DNA from 4 places in the Geodermatophilus sp. SYSU D01186 genome. Region 1 is predicted to be linked to each of the others. Evidence: riboswitches for the same ligand, from Rfam matches in the RefSeq annotation. Region 1 holds a riboswitch; each other region holds the start of a gene.
The links. Region 1 has a riboswitch for cyclic di-AMP ahead of ACI784_RS13285 (C40 family peptidase). Riboswitches for the same ligand answer to the same signal wherever they lie in the genome.

Region 2: it holds a riboswitch for cyclic di-AMP, as region 1 does, so the genes downstream of both, ACI784_RS06535 (C40 family peptidase) here and ACI784_RS13285 (C40 family peptidase) in region 1, are expected to answer to the same signal.
Region 3: it holds a riboswitch for cyclic di-AMP, as region 1 does, so the genes downstream of both, ACI784_RS12140 (hypothetical protein) here and ACI784_RS13285 (C40 family peptidase) in region 1, are expected to answer to the same signal.
Region 4: it holds a riboswitch for cyclic di-AMP, as region 1 does, so the genes downstream of both, ACI784_RS12225 (LysM peptidoglycan-binding domain-containing protein) here and ACI784_RS13285 (C40 family peptidase) in region 1, are expected to answer to the same signal.

What each region holds. Positions count from the first base shown of each region.
Region 1 covers NZ_JBJGYW010000016.1:20,715-25,093, reverse strand. Annotated here, with positions in the region: gene ACI784_RS13300 (hypothetical protein) at 1-471, opposite strand, end outside; gene ACI784_RS13295 (hypothetical protein) at 499-1,044, shown strand; gene ACI784_RS13290 (DUF2568 domain-containing protein) at 1,022-1,399, opposite strand; gene ACI784_RS13285 (C40 family peptidase) at 1,577-2,632, opposite strand; cyclic di-AMP (ydaO/yuaA leader) riboswitch at 2,648-2,794, opposite strand; gene ACI784_RS13280 (hypothetical protein) at 2,994-3,173, shown strand; gene ACI784_RS13275 (phytoene desaturase family protein) at 3,202-4,379, shown strand, end outside.
Region 2 covers NZ_JBJGYW010000006.1:68,599-72,977, forward strand. Annotated here, with positions in the region: gene ACI784_RS06520 (MFS transporter) at 1-525, shown strand, start outside; gene ACI784_RS06525 (Lrp/AsnC family transcriptional regulator) at 498-1,016, opposite strand; gene hppD (4-hydroxyphenylpyruvate dioxygenase) at 1,177-2,403, shown strand; cyclic di-AMP (ydaO/yuaA leader) riboswitch at 2,567-2,709, shown strand; gene ACI784_RS06535 (C40 family peptidase) at 2,725-3,891, shown strand; gene ACI784_RS06540 (thiamine pyrophosphate-binding protein) at 4,065-4,379, opposite strand, start outside.
Region 3 covers NZ_JBJGYW010000014.1:36,494-40,872, reverse strand. Annotated here, with positions in the region: gene ACI784_RS12155 (Nramp family divalent metal transporter) at 1-219, shown strand, start outside; gene ACI784_RS12150 (sugar kinase) at 212-1,183, shown strand; gene ACI784_RS12145 (dihydrodipicolinate synthase family protein) at 1,186-2,070, shown strand; cyclic di-AMP (ydaO/yuaA leader) riboswitch at 2,222-2,372, shown strand; gene ACI784_RS12140 (hypothetical protein) at 2,652-3,587, shown strand; gene ACI784_RS12135 (ArsC/Spx/MgsR family protein) at 3,603-3,977, opposite strand; partial or broken gene ACI784_RS12130 (SDR family oxidoreductase) at 4,296-4,379, shown strand, end outside.
Region 4 covers NZ_JBJGYW010000014.1:54,082-58,460, reverse strand. Annotated here, with positions in the region: gene ACI784_RS12230 (hypothetical protein) at 1-101, opposite strand, end outside; gene ACI784_RS12225 (LysM peptidoglycan-binding domain-containing protein) at 209-1,441, opposite strand; cyclic di-AMP (ydaO/yuaA leader) riboswitch at 1,448-1,598, opposite strand; gene ACI784_RS12220 (VOC family protein) at 1,919-2,293, opposite strand; gene ACI784_RS12215 (MFS transporter) at 2,440-3,666, shown strand; gene ACI784_RS12210 (hypothetical protein) at 3,677-4,036, shown strand; gene ACI784_RS12205 (DinB family protein) at 4,056-4,379, opposite strand, start outside.

The DNA of each region.
Region 1 (4,379 bases):
CGGCAGCGCCTCCCGGCCCAGGACGGCGGCGAGGTCGGGCGCCCGCACCCCGGGGCGTTCCGCGATCAGGCGCAGCACGGTGCGCGTCCACGGTCCGGCGGCGCGGGCGGCGTCCCACCGGTCGAGGCACGCGTCGAGCTCGGCCCGCTCCGCCGCGGAGAGGGCCCCCTGCTCACGCAGCGCCACCCGCGGGTCGGCGCCCGCCCCGCGCACGTGCATCCGGTAGACGTGCGTGCCGGGGCGGCGGTCCAGCAGCCGGAGCAGCCGGTCGCGGGAGGGGACGCCGGCGGCCACGGCGTCCGCCTCGGTGATGTCGGCGGGGTCCACCTCGGTGACGTCGACGACCTCGACCACCCCCGCCGCCGTGCGCTGGGTGCTGCCGGGGCGCATGCGCGGCCGGTCCCAGCGGCGGAACGCCAGCGTGACCACCCCCTCCATGATCGCGGCGGCGGTGGCCGGTGGGATCAGCACGGCCGGATGCTGGCAGGGTCGACGCCCGTGCGGGGACTGGCGCGGCGGGAGTTCTGCCTCGTGCTGCTGCGGCGGATGGCCGACCTGCGCCCCGACCTGGTCGCGGAGGCGCTGCCCCGGCTGGGGGCCACCCGCGCCGAGGCGCACGCCGCGCACACCCGCTGGCAGGCGCTGCAGCACTCGCCGCGGGCCCCGCGGGGGCTGGCGCTGCGCAGCGCCGTCCTCGGGCCGCCGGACGAGCTCGAGGACCGCCGGTTCGGCGACCTCGACGTCCAGGTCCGCCGGTGGCCGGTGCCGCTGTGGCCCCACCTCTACTGGGAGGTGCTGTCCGGTCCCGGCGGGTCGGTGCTCAACGAGCACCTGGTCCGGGCGCCAGGCTCACCCGTCCCACCCGCGTCCGCGGCGCGGCTGCTGGTGTGGGAGCACGTGCTCGACGACGTCGTCGGCCTGCCCGGGGCACGCAGCGTCGACCCCGGCGTGGTCACCCGCTGGGAGGTCGCGCTGCCCGGCGGGGCCCGGGCGCGGTTCGTGTGGGGGCTGCTGCAGGAGGTCAGCGGAGGGCCGGGGCGCTGACGGCGTCCGCCGACGCCGGGGAGGTGAGGGGCCCGGAGAGCACGGTGCCGAGCACGGCCGCCGCGGCGAGGACGACGGCCAGCCGCGGCGAGCCGCTGACCAGCAGCGCGGCCACCGCGCCCCCGAAGACGACGACCTTCACGAGGACGGCGAGCGCGGCCACCTGCACCACGGCCTGCGGCGCAGCGAACACGCCCCACAGGACGGCCACCCCCAGGGGTAGGCCGAGACCGAGGAGCCAGCGGCCGGCCGTCGTCGCGCCGGCGGTGGCGCCCCAGTACCCGAGCGCACCGAGCGCGCCGAGCTCCGCGGCGAACGCGACGCCCGCCCAGGCCCACTGCCATGCCTGCGCCATACCCACCTCCTGTTGTGAACAGTGCTCTCTTTCGAGATCAGTGTTCACGAGCGCGTCGGCGCGGTCAAGGTCCGGAGACGCGCGGAGCCCCGGTCGCGTCGTGCGACCGGGGCTCCGGGATGACCCCGTCCAGGGCACCGCCCCGAGCAGGCGAGGGGGAGAGGACGGGGCCCTTTCTCAGCCGGCGATGCGGTTGAACCGCGGCGTGGCGCCCATGGCGTCGACGCTGGCGACCTTGACGACGTCGCCGGAGGTCGGCGCGTGCACCATCTGGCCGTTGCCGAGGTAGATGCCGATGTGGCTGACCGGGCTGTAGAAGGCGACCAGGTCACCGGGGCGCGCCTCGGCCCGGGACACCTGGGTGCCCATGGACGCCTGCATGCGGCTGGAGTGCGGCAGGCTGATGCCGGCGGCCTTGAAGGCGTACTGCACGAGCCCGGAGCAGTCGTAGGAGCCCGGCCCGGCCGCCGCCCAGACGTAGGGCTTGCCACGCTGGGCCATGGCCGTGTCGATCGCGGTCTGGACAGCCCCGCTACCGACCACCACCGGCGCGGAGGCCGCGGGCGCCGGCGCGGAGCGCTCGGCGCGGCTGGCGCGCTCGGCCCCGCCACCGTGGGCGGTCGCGGCCGCCTCGAGGGCGGCCCGCCGCTCGTCGGCGGACAGCCGGGCGTAGTCGGCCTGGTAGGCGTTGATCTGCTCCTGCAGGTCGGCCTGCTGCGCGGCGACGGCGTCGTACTGCGCCTGGGCCTCGGTGGCGGCGCGGTCGGCCACCGCCTGGGCCTCCGCGGCGACCTCGCCGGCCGCGACGGCCTGGTCCAGCAGCACGTTCTGGTGGCCGGCGACGGTCTCCAGCAGCGTGACCCGGTTGACGAACTCCTCGGCCGAGCCGCTGGTCATGAGCGCCTGCAGCGAGCCCATGCTGTCGCCGGTGAAGGCACTGCGGGCGATGCCGCGGACCTGCTGCTGGGCCGCGGTCACCGCGCCCTGCGCGTCGGTCACCGCCGCGGCGGCCTGCTGGGCGGCGGCCTGCTGGGCGGCGAGGGCCTCGCGGGCCTCGTTGAACTCCTCGGTGACGACCTCCAGCTCGTGGCCGCGGGCCGCGACCAGGGCGGCGGCCTCCTGCGCGGTGGCCGGCTCCTCCGCTTCGGCGGACGACGGCACGAGGGTGATGCCGAGGGCGCCGGTGACGGCCAGGACGAGGGCAGCGCGGCGGGCGGTGCGAGGGGACGCCATGGGGCGGCGGCACTCCGTTTCTTCCACGGCCGCCTACCGGGTTAGCTGACGGGTTCGGGCGGGAAGGCGCCCGGCGCGCCGGCCACGGCCGTGCGCGCTTCACCCCAGTGCTGCGGTGGGTCCCCGGCCCCGCGCCCCCGGGGAGGAGGGCGCGTGCTCGGCGGCGTCCTCGGGGTGTCACCCAGGTTGGTGACGGAGCGCCCCGCCGGACACACACACCGTAAGGGCCGTGACGCTGCCGTGACAATTACCTGGATGTGATTTGGTGGACTCTCGACTCCATCCGCCACACACGCGGGACCGGTGGGTCCGGTGGTGCCGGTGGGGTTTGGCGACCGCTCCCCGCGAGCACGTCCAGCGCATGGACCTCAGACGCCCCCTGGCCGCCCTCCTCCTCGCCGGGGTGCTCGCCGGGTGCAGCAGCACCGAGACCGGCGGGAACACCGACGTGAACCGCAACGAGCAGGACTGCGGCACCGCCGAGCAGGCTCCCGGGCAGGGCTGCGAGGAGAGCGAGGACGCGCCCGCCGAGGGCAGCTGACGGTGCCGGCACCGGCTACGGTCCGCCGGTGAGCGGAGCGGGCGCGTACGACGCCGTCGTCGTCGGTGGTGGGCACAACGGGCTGGTGGCCGCGGCCTACCTGGCCAGGGCCGGCTGGTCGGTGCTGGTGCTCGAGCGCCGCGAACGGGTGGGCGGCGCCGCGGTCAGCGAGCAGGTGTTCCCCGGCGTCGACGTCCGGCTGTCGGCCTACTCGTACCTGGTGAGCCTCCTGCCCGACCGGATCGTCGCCGACCTCGACCTGGAGGTGACCCTCGCCGACCGCGCCGTGGCCTCCTACACCGCCGTCCCCGGGGGCGCGGGGCTGCTCGTGGAGCGGGACGAGGGGCCGGCCACGGCCGCCTCGTTCCGCGCGCTGACCGGCTCAGACGCCGAACTGGCCGGCTGGCAGCGCTTCTACGGCCGCCTGGCCACGCTGGCCGAGGACCTCGCCCCCACCCTCATCGAGCCGCTGCTCTCCCCTCAGGAGCTGGCCGGCCGGCTGCGCGACCCGCAGCTGTGGCAGGACCTCCAGCAGCGCCCCCTGGCCGACGTCGTGGGCGACCACCTGACCTCGGACGTGGTGCAGGGCGTGGCACTGACCGACGGGCTCATCGGCACCTTCGCCGACGTGCACGACCCCGGCTCGGCCGCCGGCCGCTGCTTCCTCTACCACGTGGTCGGCAACGGCACGGGGCGCTGGCGGGTGCCGGTGGGCGGCATGGGCGCGGTCACCGGCGCCATGGCCGCCGCGGCCCGCGGGGCCGGCGCCGAGCTGGTCACCCGCGCCACGGTGACCGCGCTGGAGCCGCGCGCCGACGGCGTCACGGTGCACTGGACCGACGACGACGGCACCGAGCGCGCGGTGGACGCCGGGCACGTGGTCTGCGGCGCGGCGCCCGCGGTGCTCGACCGGCTGACCGGCGCACCGCCCCGGCCCACCACCGACGGCGCCCAGCTCAAGGTCAACATGGTGCTGGCGCGGCTGCCCCGGCTGCGCTCGGGCGTCGACCCCGCCATCGCCTTCGCCGGCACCTTCCACGTCGACGAGGCCGCGGGCCAGCTCGACGCGGCCCACGCGCAGGCCGCCGCCGGCCGGCTGCCCGACGTCATCCCGTTCGAGGTGTACTGCCACTCGCTGTCCGACCCCTCGATCCTGGGGCCGGCCGAGCAGGCGGCGGGGTACCAGACGCTCACCCTGTTCGGCCT
Region 2 (4,379 bases), on a different contig from region 1:
GTCCGCAACTCGCTGGTCCCCCTCTACGTCACCGAGGAGCTCGGGCGAACGGTCACCTGGGCCGGGTTCGGCCTGCTGGCCGGCTCCCTCGCCCAGGCCGTCGGCCTGCTGCGCTCGGGCCGGCTCGCCGACGCGTGGGGACGACGCCCCGCGCTCGTCCTCGGGACGGCGCTCGCCACCGCCGCCACCGCCGTGCTCGCGCTGCCGCCGGCGACCGGGGCGTTCCTGCTCTCGATGGCGGTGTTCGGGCTGGCCGCCTCGCTGCTGTCCAGCGTCCCGGCCGCCCTGGTCGGGGACGTCAGCCCGGCCCGCGGCGGCCGGGTGGTGGCTGTGTTCCAGATGTCGGCCGACCTCGGCGGGATCGTCGGGCCGCTGGCCGCGGGCTGGCTCACCGACGTCGCCGGCTTCCAGGCCGCGTTCGGCGTCACGACGGCGGTGCTGGGCCTCGGCCTGGTCGCCGCCCTCGCGCTGCCGCGGTCTCCCGGCGTCCCGGCCGCTCAGTCGCCCGTCGCGGCCTCCCGGTAGCCCGGCGCCCGCCCGGCCGGACGCGGCGTCCCCGACGCGAGCAGCGGCAGCACCCGCCGGGGCACCAGCTCCGACAGCGCGACGACGCTGGTCGAGCGCACCACCGAGGGCGAGCGGCCCAGCCGCACCAGCGTCTCCTGCAGCGCGGCGTGCGACTCGGCGGCCAGCCGGACCAGCACGTCGCCGGCGCCGGTGGTCACGTGCGCCTCCAGGACGCCGGGGATCGCCCGCAGGTCGGCGGCGACCTCCTCCAGCGCGCCCTGGGCGATCTCCAGGGTCACGAACGCCTGGACGCCGAACCCCGCCGCGGCCGGGTCGACGTCCGGCCCGTACCCCGTGACGACACCGGACTCCTCCAGCCGCCGCAGCCGCGCCTGCACCGTCGCCCTCGCCACCCCGAGCCGGCGGGACAGCTCCAGCACGCCGGCCCGCGGCTGCTCGGTCAGCGCGGTGAGCACCGCCAGGTCGAGCGCGTCCAGCCGGTGGGCCACCGCTCCTCCTCCCCGAGCTGGTCGATCTGACCACCTCGACGCCGTCGACGGCCGCCGTCCTGCCCCGATCGGCCAGCCCGAGACGGTCATCTTGCCCATCCCGGGCGCCCGGAGGTGTGCTGGACGCACGCAGGGAGACGGGATCATCCGGGAGGGCGACATGACCGCCACCGAGCCGCACGGGACCCTCGAGCAGGTCCTCACCGACGACGAGCGCCTGGCCGAGCTCAGCGCCGAGCAGCTGCGGCAGCTGGTCGGGCTGGTCGAGCACGACCCCGCCACCGACCCCTTCCCGGTCAGCGGCTGGGACGCCCTGGTCTGGATCGCGGGCAACGCCACCCAGACCGCCCACTTCTTCCAGTCCGCGTTCGGGATGGAGCTGGTCGCCTACTCGGGGCCGGAGACCGGCAACCGGGACTCCCGGGCCTACGTCCTCCGCTCCGGCGCCGCCCGGTTCGTGGTCACGGGCGCCTACTCCCCGACCAGCCCGCTGGCCGACCACCACCGCCGGCACGGGGACGGCATCGTCGACATCGCCCTGGCCGTGCCCGACGTGGACCGCTGCGTCGCCCACGCCGCGGCCCAGGGGGCGACCGTCCTCGAGCCGCCGCACGACGTCACCGACGAGCACGGCACCGTCCGGCTGGCCGCGATCGCGACCTACGGCGACACGCGGCACAGCCTGGTCGACCGCTCGCGCTACACCGGCCCCTACCTGCCCGGGTACGTGGCGCGGACGTCGGCACACCAGCGGCGCCCGGGTGCGCCGCGGCGGCTGTTCCAGGCGATCGACCACGTCGTCGGCAACGTCGAGCTCGGCGCCATGGACCGCTGGGTGGACTTCTACCGGCGGGTCATGGGCTTCACCAACATGGCGGAGTTCGTCGGCGCCGACATCGCCACCGACTACTCCGCACTGATGAGCAAGGTCGTCGCCAACGGCAACCACCGCGTGAAGTTCCCGCTCAACGAGCCGGCCGCGGGCAGGAAGCGCTCGCAGATCGACGAGTACCTGGAGTTCTACGGCGGCCCTGGCGCCCAGCACGTCGCGCTGGCCACCGGCGACATCCTCGCCACCGTCGACGCGATGACCGCCGAGGGCGTGGAGTTCCTCCCGACACCGGACTCCTACTACGAGGACCCGGAGCTGCGGGCCCGCATCGGCACCGTCCGCGTGCCGGTGGAGGAGCTGCAGCGCCGCGGCATCCTGGTCGACCGCGACGAGGACGGGTACCTGCTGCAGATCTTCACCCGGCCGACCGGCGACCGGCCGACGGTGTTCTTCGAGCTGATCGAGCGACACGGTTCGCTCGGCTTCGGCAAGGGCAACTTCAAGGCGCTGTTCGAGGCGATCGAGCGGGAGCAGGAACGCCGCGGCAACCTCTGATCCCGGGCGGTGTCGTCACAGCGCGTCAGCACCGGCCGGGGTGTCCGCGCGAGCCGGTCGCCCGGTTTGTCGCCCCCCTGGTGCCGACCTAGCGTGACGGCGTCCGGACGGGTCGTTCCGTCACTCCCCTGTGACACCGGCCGGACGCCGCCGAACCCTGCGCCGGCCCGTTCCGCCGGCACCAGGGACCGGGGACCCACCGCAGTACTGGGGTGAAGCGACCGCGGCCTCGCGAGGGCCGTGGACGCCGGGCGCCTTCCCGCCCGAACCCGTCAGCTAACTCGGTAGGCGGCTGTGGAAGAGAGGACAGACCCGCCCACCATGGCGACGTCGCACGCCCCTGCCCGCGCGCTGCCCCGCCTCCTGGTCGGCCTCGTCGCCGCCGGCGGGCTCACCCTGACCAGCCTCCCCGCGGCGTCGGCCGCCCCCGGCGATCCGGCCACCTCACAGGACGCCGCCGCGCTCGTCGCCGCCAAGGCCCACGACCTCGAGGTCGTCACCGAGCAGTTCAACGAGGCCCGCGAGCGGCTGCGGACCAGCCAGGACGCCGCCACCGCGGCCGGCGCGGAACTGGCCGCCGCCGAGGACGCCCTCGCCACCGCTCGCGAGCAGGTGCGCGCGGTCGCCCGCGGCGCCTTCACCGGCGACCGGCTGAGCACGCTGTCGGCCATGCTCACCAGCGACTCGCCGGAGGAGCTGCTCGACCGCGTCGGCACGCTGCAGACCATCGCCGACCACAACAACGGCGTCCTCGGCGGGGCCCAGCAGGCCGCCGGCGACGCCGACGCCGCCCGCGCCTCCGCCGAGCAGGCGGCCGCCGACGCGCAGGCCCTGGTCGACCAGGTCGCCGCGAAGCAGGCCGACCTCGACCGGCAGGTGGCGCGGTTCCAGGCCGAGTACGACCGGCTGGTCGCCGAGGAGGAGCGGGCGTCGCGGGAGGCCGCCGAGCGCCGGGCCGCCGAGGAGGCCGCACGGGCCGCCGCCGCACAGGCCGCCACGACGCAGGCGGCCCCGGCACCAGCCGCCCCCGCACCCGCCGCCCCGCCGGCCCCGGCCGCCGGCGGCGCCCGGTCGGCCGCCGCACCCGCACCCGCGCCTGCTCCCGCCCCCGCTGCGCCCGTGGCCGGCGGCAGCGCCGCCGCGCAGCGGGCCGTCGAGACCGCGCTCGCCCAGCAGGGCGACCCGTACGTGTGGGCCGCGGCCGGGCCCAACTCCTTCGACTGCTCCGGGCTGGTGCAGTACGCCTACGCCGCGGCGGGCATCAGCCTCCCGCACTCCAGCCGGATCCAGTCGACGATGGGGGCCCCCGTCTCGCGGTCGGCACTGCAGCCCGGTGACCTGGTGTTCTTCTACAGCCCGGTCAGCCACGTCGGCATCTACGTCGGCAACGGGCAGATGGTGCACGCCTCCACCTACGGCCAGCCGGTGAAGGTCGCGTCGATCGACTCGATGGGCGGCTACAACAGCGCCCGCCGCATCGCCGGCTGACCGCCCCGCCTGCGGCGATCATGGCGTCGTGACCACGCCGGAGCGGCCTCCGGCGGTTCCGGCGCCATGATCACGGGGAGAGGCGGCACCGTCAGTGGCCGCGCCCCCTGGGCCCCTTCCGGCGCCGCTCCGCTCCTCGGTCGCTGGCGCTCCCTGCGATGCTCACGGCACCGTCAGTGGCCGCGGAACGCCTCCTCCAGCCACCACGACGGCTCGTCGGCGGCCACCTTGGCGTCGATGAGCAGCGGCGCCGTACGCGGGCCGGCCACCCAGTCGGCCACCGCGGCGAGGTCCTCGACGCCGCGCACGGTCACCCCGACGAAGCCGTACCCGCGGGCGATCGCCGCCAGGTCGGCGTCGGGGAAGCGGACGGTGTCCAGGGGGTGGCCCTCCGGCCCGAAGTGGTGCACCTCGGCGCCGTAGGCCGCGTCGTCGTAGACGACGACCACCATCGGCAGCCCCAGCCGGACCACCGTCTCCAGCTCCGA
Region 3 (4,379 bases), on a different contig from region 1:
TCGCAGCCGTTGATCCTGCTGGTCATCTCCGCGGTGACCGGCGGGCTGATGATGTTCATCTACTCGGCGCTGCTGCTCCTGGTGAACCGGCGGATGCTGCCGAAGGAGATCCGCCCGGGCGGGTTGCGGGTCGCCGCGCTGGTCTGGTCCTTCCTGCTGTTCGGCTTCCTGTCGGTGCTGACGTTCAACGAGCAGCTGGCGAAGCTCTTCGGTGGGTGACCCGGGGGAGGTCGCCGCGGCCGTCCCGCGGGTGGTCACCGCGGGGGAGACGATGGTGCTCGTCGTCCCGACGGCGCCCGGCCGGCTCCGGCACGCCGGGGCGGTGACGCTGTCGATCGGCGGCGCGGAGAGCAACGTCGCCATCGGGCTGTCGCGGCTGGGCGTCCCGGCCGCCTGGGTGAGCATCCTCGGGGACGACGAGCCCGGCGAGCTGGTGCTGCACCGGGTGCGGGCCGAGGGTGTGGACACCCGTGCGGTGCGCCGGGTGCCGGACCGCCCGACCGGCCTCTACCTGCGCGAGGAGGTCGCCGGGGCGCTGCGGGTCCACTACTACCGCCGCGGCTCGGCGGCCTCGACCCTCGCCCCGGGCGCCTTCGACCCCGCCGTCCTCGAGGGTGCGGCCTTCCTGCACCTCACCGGGATCACCGGGGCGCTCTCCCCGGAGGCCGCGGAGTTCCTGCCGTGGGCGGCACGGACGGCGCGGGCGGCGGGCGTGCGGGTGAGCTACGACGTCAACTACCGCAGCCGGCTGTGGGAGCCGGCCGCGGCCCGCGCCGCCAGCGAGGCGATGTTCCCGCACGTCGACGTCCTGCTGGCCGGCCACGACGAGGCCCGCGCCCTGTGGGGCTGGGACGACGACACGTGCCTGGAGCGGCTGGCCGACGCCGGGCCCGCCGAGGTCGTGCTCAAGCTCGGCGCGCGCGGCTGCGCGGCCCGGGTGGACGGCGAGCGGCTGACCTCCCCGGGGTTCCCCGCCCGACAGCTCGACCCGGTCGGTGCCGGCGACGCGTTCGCCGCCGGCTACCTCGCGGCCACCCTGTGGGGCTGCGGGCCGGCCGAGCGTCTGCGCACCGCCAACGCCATGGGCGCCTTCTGCGTGCAGGACCGCGGCGACTACGAGGGCCTGCCCAGCCGCCGTGAACTGACCGCGTTCCTGGACCGGACCGTCGACCTCGGGAGGTGACGATGCACCCCGACGACCCCGCCGGCGTGCTCGAGGGTGTCTACGTGGCGAACGTGACGCCCTTCCGCGACGACGAGCGCTTCAGCATCGACGTCGACTCCTACCTGGGCCACGTCCGCTGGCTGGCCGGGCAGGGCGTGGCCGGGGTCATCCCGTTCGGCACCAACGGCGAGGGGCCGTCGGTGTCCCCGCGGGAGAAGCTGGCCGTGCTGGAGGCCCTGCTGCCGGAGGTGGGGCCGCTGCACGTCGTCCCGACGGTGGCGGAGGGGAACCTGCCGGACACCCTGGACCTGCTGGCGGAGTTGGCGGACCTGCCGGTGCGGGCGGTGATGGTGCTCCCGCCGTACTACTTCCGGCCGGCCGCGGCCGAGGGCCTGCGGGTGTTCTACGAGCGGGTCCTGGCCGCCACCCGGCACCCGGTGGTCGTCTACCACATCCCCAAGTACGCGGTGCCCGTCCCCGCGGAGCTCGTGACCGCGCTGCCGGTGTGGGGGGTGAAGGACTCCGGCGGGGAGGCCGGCTACGCCGAGGCCGTGCACGCGGCGGGCAAGGGCGTGCTGGTCGGTACCGAGGACGACCTGCCGGCCCGCCTGCTGACCGCCACCGGCTCGATCTCGGCGCTGGCCAACATCGTCCCCGAGCAGGTCGTCGCGCTCTACCAGCACGTCCGCGGCGGGCGGGCGGCCGACGCCGCGGCGCTGTCGGCCCACCTGCAGCAGGTGCGGGCGATGACCAAGGAGTTCGTCGCGCCGGGGATGCTCAAGCGCATCGCCGAGCGGCGGCACGGGCACCCCATGGGCACCGTGCGCCCGCCCCTGGTGCCGGTGCCGGCGTCCTTCGACGCCGCGGCCGCGGTCGAGCGCGCCGTGGCGGTCCCCGTCGGCTGAGGGTCCAGCCCCTACACCGTCCGGCCGTCGATCGGGCGCTGCGCGACGCGGGTCACCCGACGAAACGACGGCCACGGATTGTCACAACTGCATAACGACGGTTACGGTGGGGTGGTCCGCTCGACCGTCGCGTCCCCGCCCGGGGAGCCCCGAACGGACGCCGCCGAGTCGCCCTCCGGGGTGAGCCGGGGACCCATCGCAGTACTGGGGTGAATCCCGCTCCGGGCATCCGTCCGGAACGAGTAGGGCTGCTTCCCGCCCGAACCCGTCAGCTAACTCGGTAGGCGGCCATCGGAAGAACGGAGAGCCGCCGGATGGCGCGCCCTTGCCCTGCAGCACGACCCTGCCCGAGCCGGTACCGCCCGAGCCGGGTGCCCCCGCGCACCTGATCGCACGCGGCCGTCCCTGACGCACGCCGCCCGCGGGCCCACCTCGAGCACCTCCGCTCGACCGGCTGACCGCCGCTTCCCCGGTGACCCGCGCAGGCGCCCGGACGACCGCAGCCCCGCTGCCCGCTCGCCCCCGCAGCCCGCCGCCCTCCGGCGCGCCGCTGCGCCGTAGACCCCGGAGCACACCCCCTCATGGACCCCCGCACGACAACCGGTCGCGCCGCCGACCGCCGCAGCGGTTCGCGCCGCCGTCCCCCGGCGACCGTCCGCCGTCCCGCGCTGTACCTCGGCGTGGCCACCGCCGGCGCCCTCATGGTCAACGTCCTGTTCGGCTCGGACCCGGCCGCGCAGGCCGAGGCCGGGCCGTCGGAGTCGGTCAGCGTCGCCGCTGAGCTCGGGCTGACCGCCGACTCCGCCCCCGCCGCCCAGGCGACGCCGGACCTGGAGTCGCTCGAGCAGCTGACCGCCAGCCGCAGCAGCCGCGAGGCCGAGCAGACCGCGGCGCAGCAGGCCCAGGCCGCCGCCGACCAGGCCGAGCTGGACCGCCGGAAGGCCGAGGAGGAGGCCGCAGCGCGGGCCGCCGAGGCCGCGAAGGCTGCCGAGGCCGCGAAGGCTGCCGAGGCCGCGAAGGCCGCCGAGGCCGCGAAGGCTGCCGAGGCCGCGCAGGCCGCCGAGGCCGCGAAGGCCGCCCAGGCGGCGAAGGCCGCCCCGCAACGTTCCGGTGGGTCCGCCGGAACGGCCGCGGCCTCGGGGAGCGTCGCGGCCACCACCGTCGCGCGCATCACCAACACCGCCGGGCCCACGAAGCCCCCGGCGCAGGCGGCCGCCAACGCGGTGGTCAGCAACGTGCCCGGCGCCGCCGGCATCACCATCGGCGGCACCCGTGCCAGCGCCGCCGACCCGGGCGGCCACCCCTCGGGCCTGGCGCTGGACTACATGACCAGCTCCGCGCTCGGGGACACGATCGCCCAGTACCACATCGCCCACTGGGACGAGCTGGGCGTGGACTACATCATCTGGAAGCAGCGGATGCTCAGCTCGCCGAACGGTGCCTGGAAGGCCATGGCCGACCGCGGCAGCCCGACGGCCAACCACATGGACCACGTCCACGTGAACTACCGGGGCTGACCGCCTCCCCGGCGGTCACGGCCGCCCGTGCGCGTCGCGGGCGGCCGCGACCACCTCGGTCAGCGTCTCGTCGTCCCGGGCGACCCACGCCCGGCCGTCGTCGGTGAGCACGAGCGGGCGCTGGATCAGCCTCGGGTGCTGCACCAGCAGCCGGACCCACGTGTCGGCGTCCCGGGGGAGGTCCCGCAGCCCGAGCTCGCGGGCCAGCGGCTCGGACATCCGCGTGACGTCCCACGGCTGCAGCGCGAGCGCGCCCAGCGCGGCGCGCAGCTCCGACTCGGTCGGCGGGTCGTCGAGGTAGCGGCGCAGGGTGTACTCCACGCCGGCCTCCTCCAGGTGGTCGCGCGCGGTGCGGCACTTGGAACAGGACGGGTTGAACCAGACCTCCACAGTGCGACCCTATGGTGCCCACGCCGATCGGCAGACGTCCTAGACATCTGTTGCGGGGTGCACCGGTCGGCGGCATGCTGGTCGGCGGGCGGGGCCCTGGGGCGTTCCCTCGGGTGCGCCCCGCCCGCCAACGTCCGACACGGGGGTTTGGGCGACGCCGTCCGAGGGCACCCCGTCGGCCGACCGGCCCCGGCGTGGCCGTGAAACCCCCGCGCCGGGGCCGTGGCGCGTGCGCACCCGGGCCGGCCCCGGTGTCGCGCCGGACACATCCGGCCGACACGCCCAGCGGCCGCGTCTCGCCGGGGTGGGGCACCCGCCATGGCACAGACACGGTTGAAGCCGGTGGGCGAGCAGGTCGTCGTCGTGATGGGCGCGTCGAGCGGCATCGGCCGCGCGATCGCG
Region 4 (4,379 bases), on a different contig from region 1:
TCGTCGACGTCCCCGGCCAGGCACAGGGTGCGCCCGCCGGCGGTGTTGAACAGGCGGACGACGCCGCGCGCGGCCGGGTCGTCGGACGGCGGGGGAGTCACGCTCCCAGTCTGCCGACGACGACCGGGTGCGGCAGCCGCGACGGCAGCGGCCCCCCACCCGGGATCGGGTGGGGGCCGCTGGAGGGAACCCCGGTGCGGGCCGGTCGTCAGGCCCGGTAGTTCACGTGCGGGTGGTCCATGTGGTTGGCCGTCGCGCCGCCACGGTCGGCCATCGCCTTCCAGGCGCCGGTCGGCGAGGTCAGGATCCGCTGCTGCCAGATCACGTACTCCACGCCGAGCTCGTCCCAGTGGGCGACGTGGTAGGCCACGATCGCGTCGCCGAGCGCGGCGTCGGAGCCGACCATGTAGTCCAGCGCGAGGCCGGACGGGTGGCCGTGCGGGTCGGCGGCGCTGGCGCGGGTCCCGCCGATGGTGATGCCGGCGACGCCGGGCACGTTGGTGACCAGCGCGTCGGCGGCGGCCTGCGCGCTGGGCTGGACGGCGCCGGCGCTGTTGCTGATCACCGCGGCGGCCGGGGTCGGCTCGACCTCGGGCAGCGGGGTGACCTCCGGCGCGGGCGCCGCGGCCGGCTCCGGCGTGACGACGGGGGCGGGATCCACGTCGGGAGCGGAAGCCGGCGCGGCCACGTTGGCCGGCGCGGCGTCCACCGGCGCGGCGTCCACGGGGGCAGCCGCCGCCGGGGCAGCCGCCGCCGGGGCAGCCGCCGCCGGAGCAGCCACCGCCGGAGCGGCCGCCGCCGCCGGAGCGGCCGCCGCCGCCCCGCTGGTCAGCAGCACCTGACCCGGGAAGATCAGGTTCGGGTCGGCGCCGATGACCGCGATGTTGCGCTCGTAGAGCGACCGCCATGACTCCCCGTGGGCGGCGGCGATCTCGGCCACGGTGTCGCCGCGCCGGACGGTGTGGTCGGCGGACGGCGCGGCGGTGTCGGCGGCCGGACCCTCCGGGGCGGGCGCCGCGGCGGGCGCGGCGGCGGGAGCCGCGGGAGCCGCGGGAGCCGTGGCGGCGGCGGTGGTGCCGTCGGTCAGCAGCTTGCCGCAGGCCGGCCAGGCGCCGATGCCCTGGCCGGCGAGCACGTGCTCGGCGATCTCGACCTGCTGGGCGGGGGTGGCGAGGTCCGCCCGGGGCGCGAAGTCGGTGCCGCCGTACGCGGCCCAGGTCGACGGGCTGAACTGCAGGCCGCCGTAGTAGCCGTTGCCGGTGTTGATGGCCCAGTCGCCACCGGACTCGCACTGGGCCACGCCGGTCCAGTCGTGGGTGGTGGCGGCGTTGGCCGGGGTGCTGAGGATGCCCATCCCGACGACGGTGGCGCCGGCTGCGACGGGGGCCTTCGAGAGCGCCTTCTTGGTGCGGACGTAACGAGGCGCGCGGTGCTTTGCCATGGGTGTGTGGTCTCCGATCACCGCCGGCGAGGTGAGCTGTCGGGTTCGGGCGATCGGTGCCCGGCCGCGGTGCGCGGCTTCACCCCGAGGCGCGTCGGACGCGCCGGGAACGTTGGGTCCCCCACCCCTGCCCTGAGGGATCTGGTTGGCAGCCGGTGGGCAGGGTTTGGCGGACCGGTGCCACGTTCTCTTAGCTGAACGCAGCCAAAACGCTACGACCCGTGATGTGGACTGTCGCCGTAACGCCGGTCACAAGCGAGGGGCCGTGCGGGGAAGTCGCTGGTCGCGCCGCGAGGTGCGGGTGGGGTCGGTGAGGTCACTCACGGCCGCCCTGGCGTGTCGCCGGGGATCGGGGGGGGGGGGCCTGGTTGCCGGTGTGCTCGTGCACCGCCGGCTCCGCGGGACCGGCGCAGCGCGCGTCCGACCGGCGGTGCGCCGCGCCGCGAGACGCGCGGCCGCGAGTGTCCGGGCGGTGCCTCAGCCGCCGTACGGGCGGGTGATCGCCTCGAGCACGTGGCCGTTCGGGTCGGGCCAGTAGACGCCGCGGCCGCCGTCGTTGGTGTTGATCTCACCCGGCCGGGACGCGAACGGGTCGGCCCAGTGCTCGAGGCCGCGGGCGCGGATCCGGCCGAGGATCTGGTCGAACTCCTCCTCGGTGACCAGGAACGCGTAGTGCCGCGGGATGACCGGGTCCTCCGCCATGAAGTCCAGCGAGACGCCGTTGGCCAGGGTGACGACGGCGAACGGGCCGTAGGTGGTCGGCGGCGCGAGGCCGAGGACGTCGGTCAGGAAGCGCGCCGACTCGTCCCGGTCGTGGGCCGCGACGATGGTGTGGTTCAGCTGGACGGGCATCGGGCCTCCTCGGGGACCGTGCCGGGAGCCAAGCACGCCGGCGCCTCCACCGGGAGTCGTCCCTGCGCCGTCGACGGGGGTGGCTGCCGGGGCGCCGGGTGGCCCATCCTGGCCGCCTCGTGCCTCGAGGTCATCCCGGGAGGACCGTGGCCAGACCCCCAGCCGACGACGGACCCTCCGGGCCTGCCCTGACGCTCCGCCTGGTCACCGCCGGCGTCCTCGCGGACCTCGCGGTGGGGACGCTGTTCGCCTGGAGCCTGGTGGCGCCGCAGGTGGGCGCCGACACCGGCGCGGCGCCCGGCAGCGGGCCCGGGGTGTTCGCGGCCGCGGTCGTGGTCTTCACCGTCGGCCTGCTGGGGGTGGGCCGCGGCCTGCGGCGGTACGGGCCGCGGGCGCTGCTGGCCGCCGCCGCCGTCCTGGCCGGCACCGGGCTGGGGCTGACCGCCGCGGCGCAGCGGCCGGAGCTGCCGTGGCTGGGCGTCGGGCTGCTGTTCGGGGCGGCCAACGGGCTGGGCTACGGCGTCGCCGTGTCGCTGGCCGCCCGCGTCCCCGAGCGGCGGCGCGGCACCGCCAGCGGCGTGGTGGTGGGGGCCTACGCGGCCGGGCCGGTGCTGCTCGGGCTCGTGGCGCCGGCGGCGCTGCCCGCCGCGGGGTGGCGCACGTGCCTCGCCGTCCTGGCCGGGACGACGGCCGTGCTGCTCGCGCTCGCCGCCGTCCTGGCCCCGGCGGACCGGGTGCCCCGGAGCGGCCGGGCGCGCGGGGCGGAGCCGGTCCCGGGCGGGGCGCTCGTCGCGCTGTGGGTGCTCTTCGCCGGCGGCGCGGCTCCCGGACTCGTCCTCTTCGCCACCGCCGCGCCGCTGGCGGCCGCCCGTGGCCTCGGCCCGGGGGCCACCGGCGTGGCCGTCTCGCTCCTCGCGGCCGGCAACCTCGCCGGCCGGCTGTCCGCCGGGTGGTGGTCGGACGTCGTGGGACGCCTGCCGGCGCTGGCGACCGCGCTGGCCGTCACCGCCGCCGCCGTCGCCGGACTGGCCACGTCGGCCGCGCCCGCCACCGTGCTGCCCGCCTCGGCCGCCGTCGGGCTGGCCTACGGGGCGGTGTCCGCGCTGGTCCCCGCGGCGACGGCGGACCGGGTCGGTCCCCGCGCGTTCCCCACCGTCTACGGCCGGGTGTTCACCGCGTGGGGCTGCGCCGGACTGCTGGCCCCGCTGCTCGCCGGGACGGTGACCGCGGCCGGCGGCGAGCGGCCCGGTGCGCTGCTGCTGCTGGCGCTGCCGGTCCTCCCCGCCGCCGTCGCGGTCCTGGTCCTGGCCCGCCGGCCCGCTCGCCCGGAGCCGTCCGGGAACCGGCCGACGGCGTCGGAGGGACGCGGTTAGGGTCGGGGCCATGCCGACCAGGTCGCCGGGGGACGAGTCCAGAGGCTCGGTTCCCGGGCTGCAGGGGCCGGGAACCGCCGAGGAGGAGTCGCCGGACGCGCCGGCGATCCCGTCGTTCGAGTCGTTGCGGGGGCCGCGCCGCCGCACGGCGGTCGACCTGATCGTGCCGGCGACCCCGCCGCCGGCCGAGGACCCACCGGCTCCCGGCCCGGCCGCCGGGCGGCCCGCGACCGCCGGCGGGCCGCGGCCGGCCGAGTACGCCGACCTGCTGCGGCTCGGGAGCCGCGCGGTGCGCGCCGTGGTGGGCGTGCCGGTGCGGGTGGCCGGCTGGCCGGTCCGCTGCGTGCGCCGGCTGCTCGGCGGGTCCTGACCGCGGTCCCGCCGCCGGCTCACACGCCGGTCGCCCCGTCGATGCACTCCCGGAGCAGGTCGGCGTGGCCCGCGTGGCGGGCGTACTCGGCGACCATGTGGGTGTAGATCCACCGCAGCGTGACCTGCCCGCCCATGAACGGGCTCGTCGCGTCGAGGTCGCGGCCGGCGCAGTTGGCGCGGGCGTGGGCGACCTCGGCCTCCCACGTCGCCCGCGCGGTGGCGAAGGACGCGCCCTCGGCGAGGTCGAACCCGCCGTCGTGGCCGGTGGGCTCGGCCTGCGGATCGTGGATCGGCGGCAGCTGCTCGCCGAGCAGGACCCGGCGGAACCAGTTCCGCTCGAC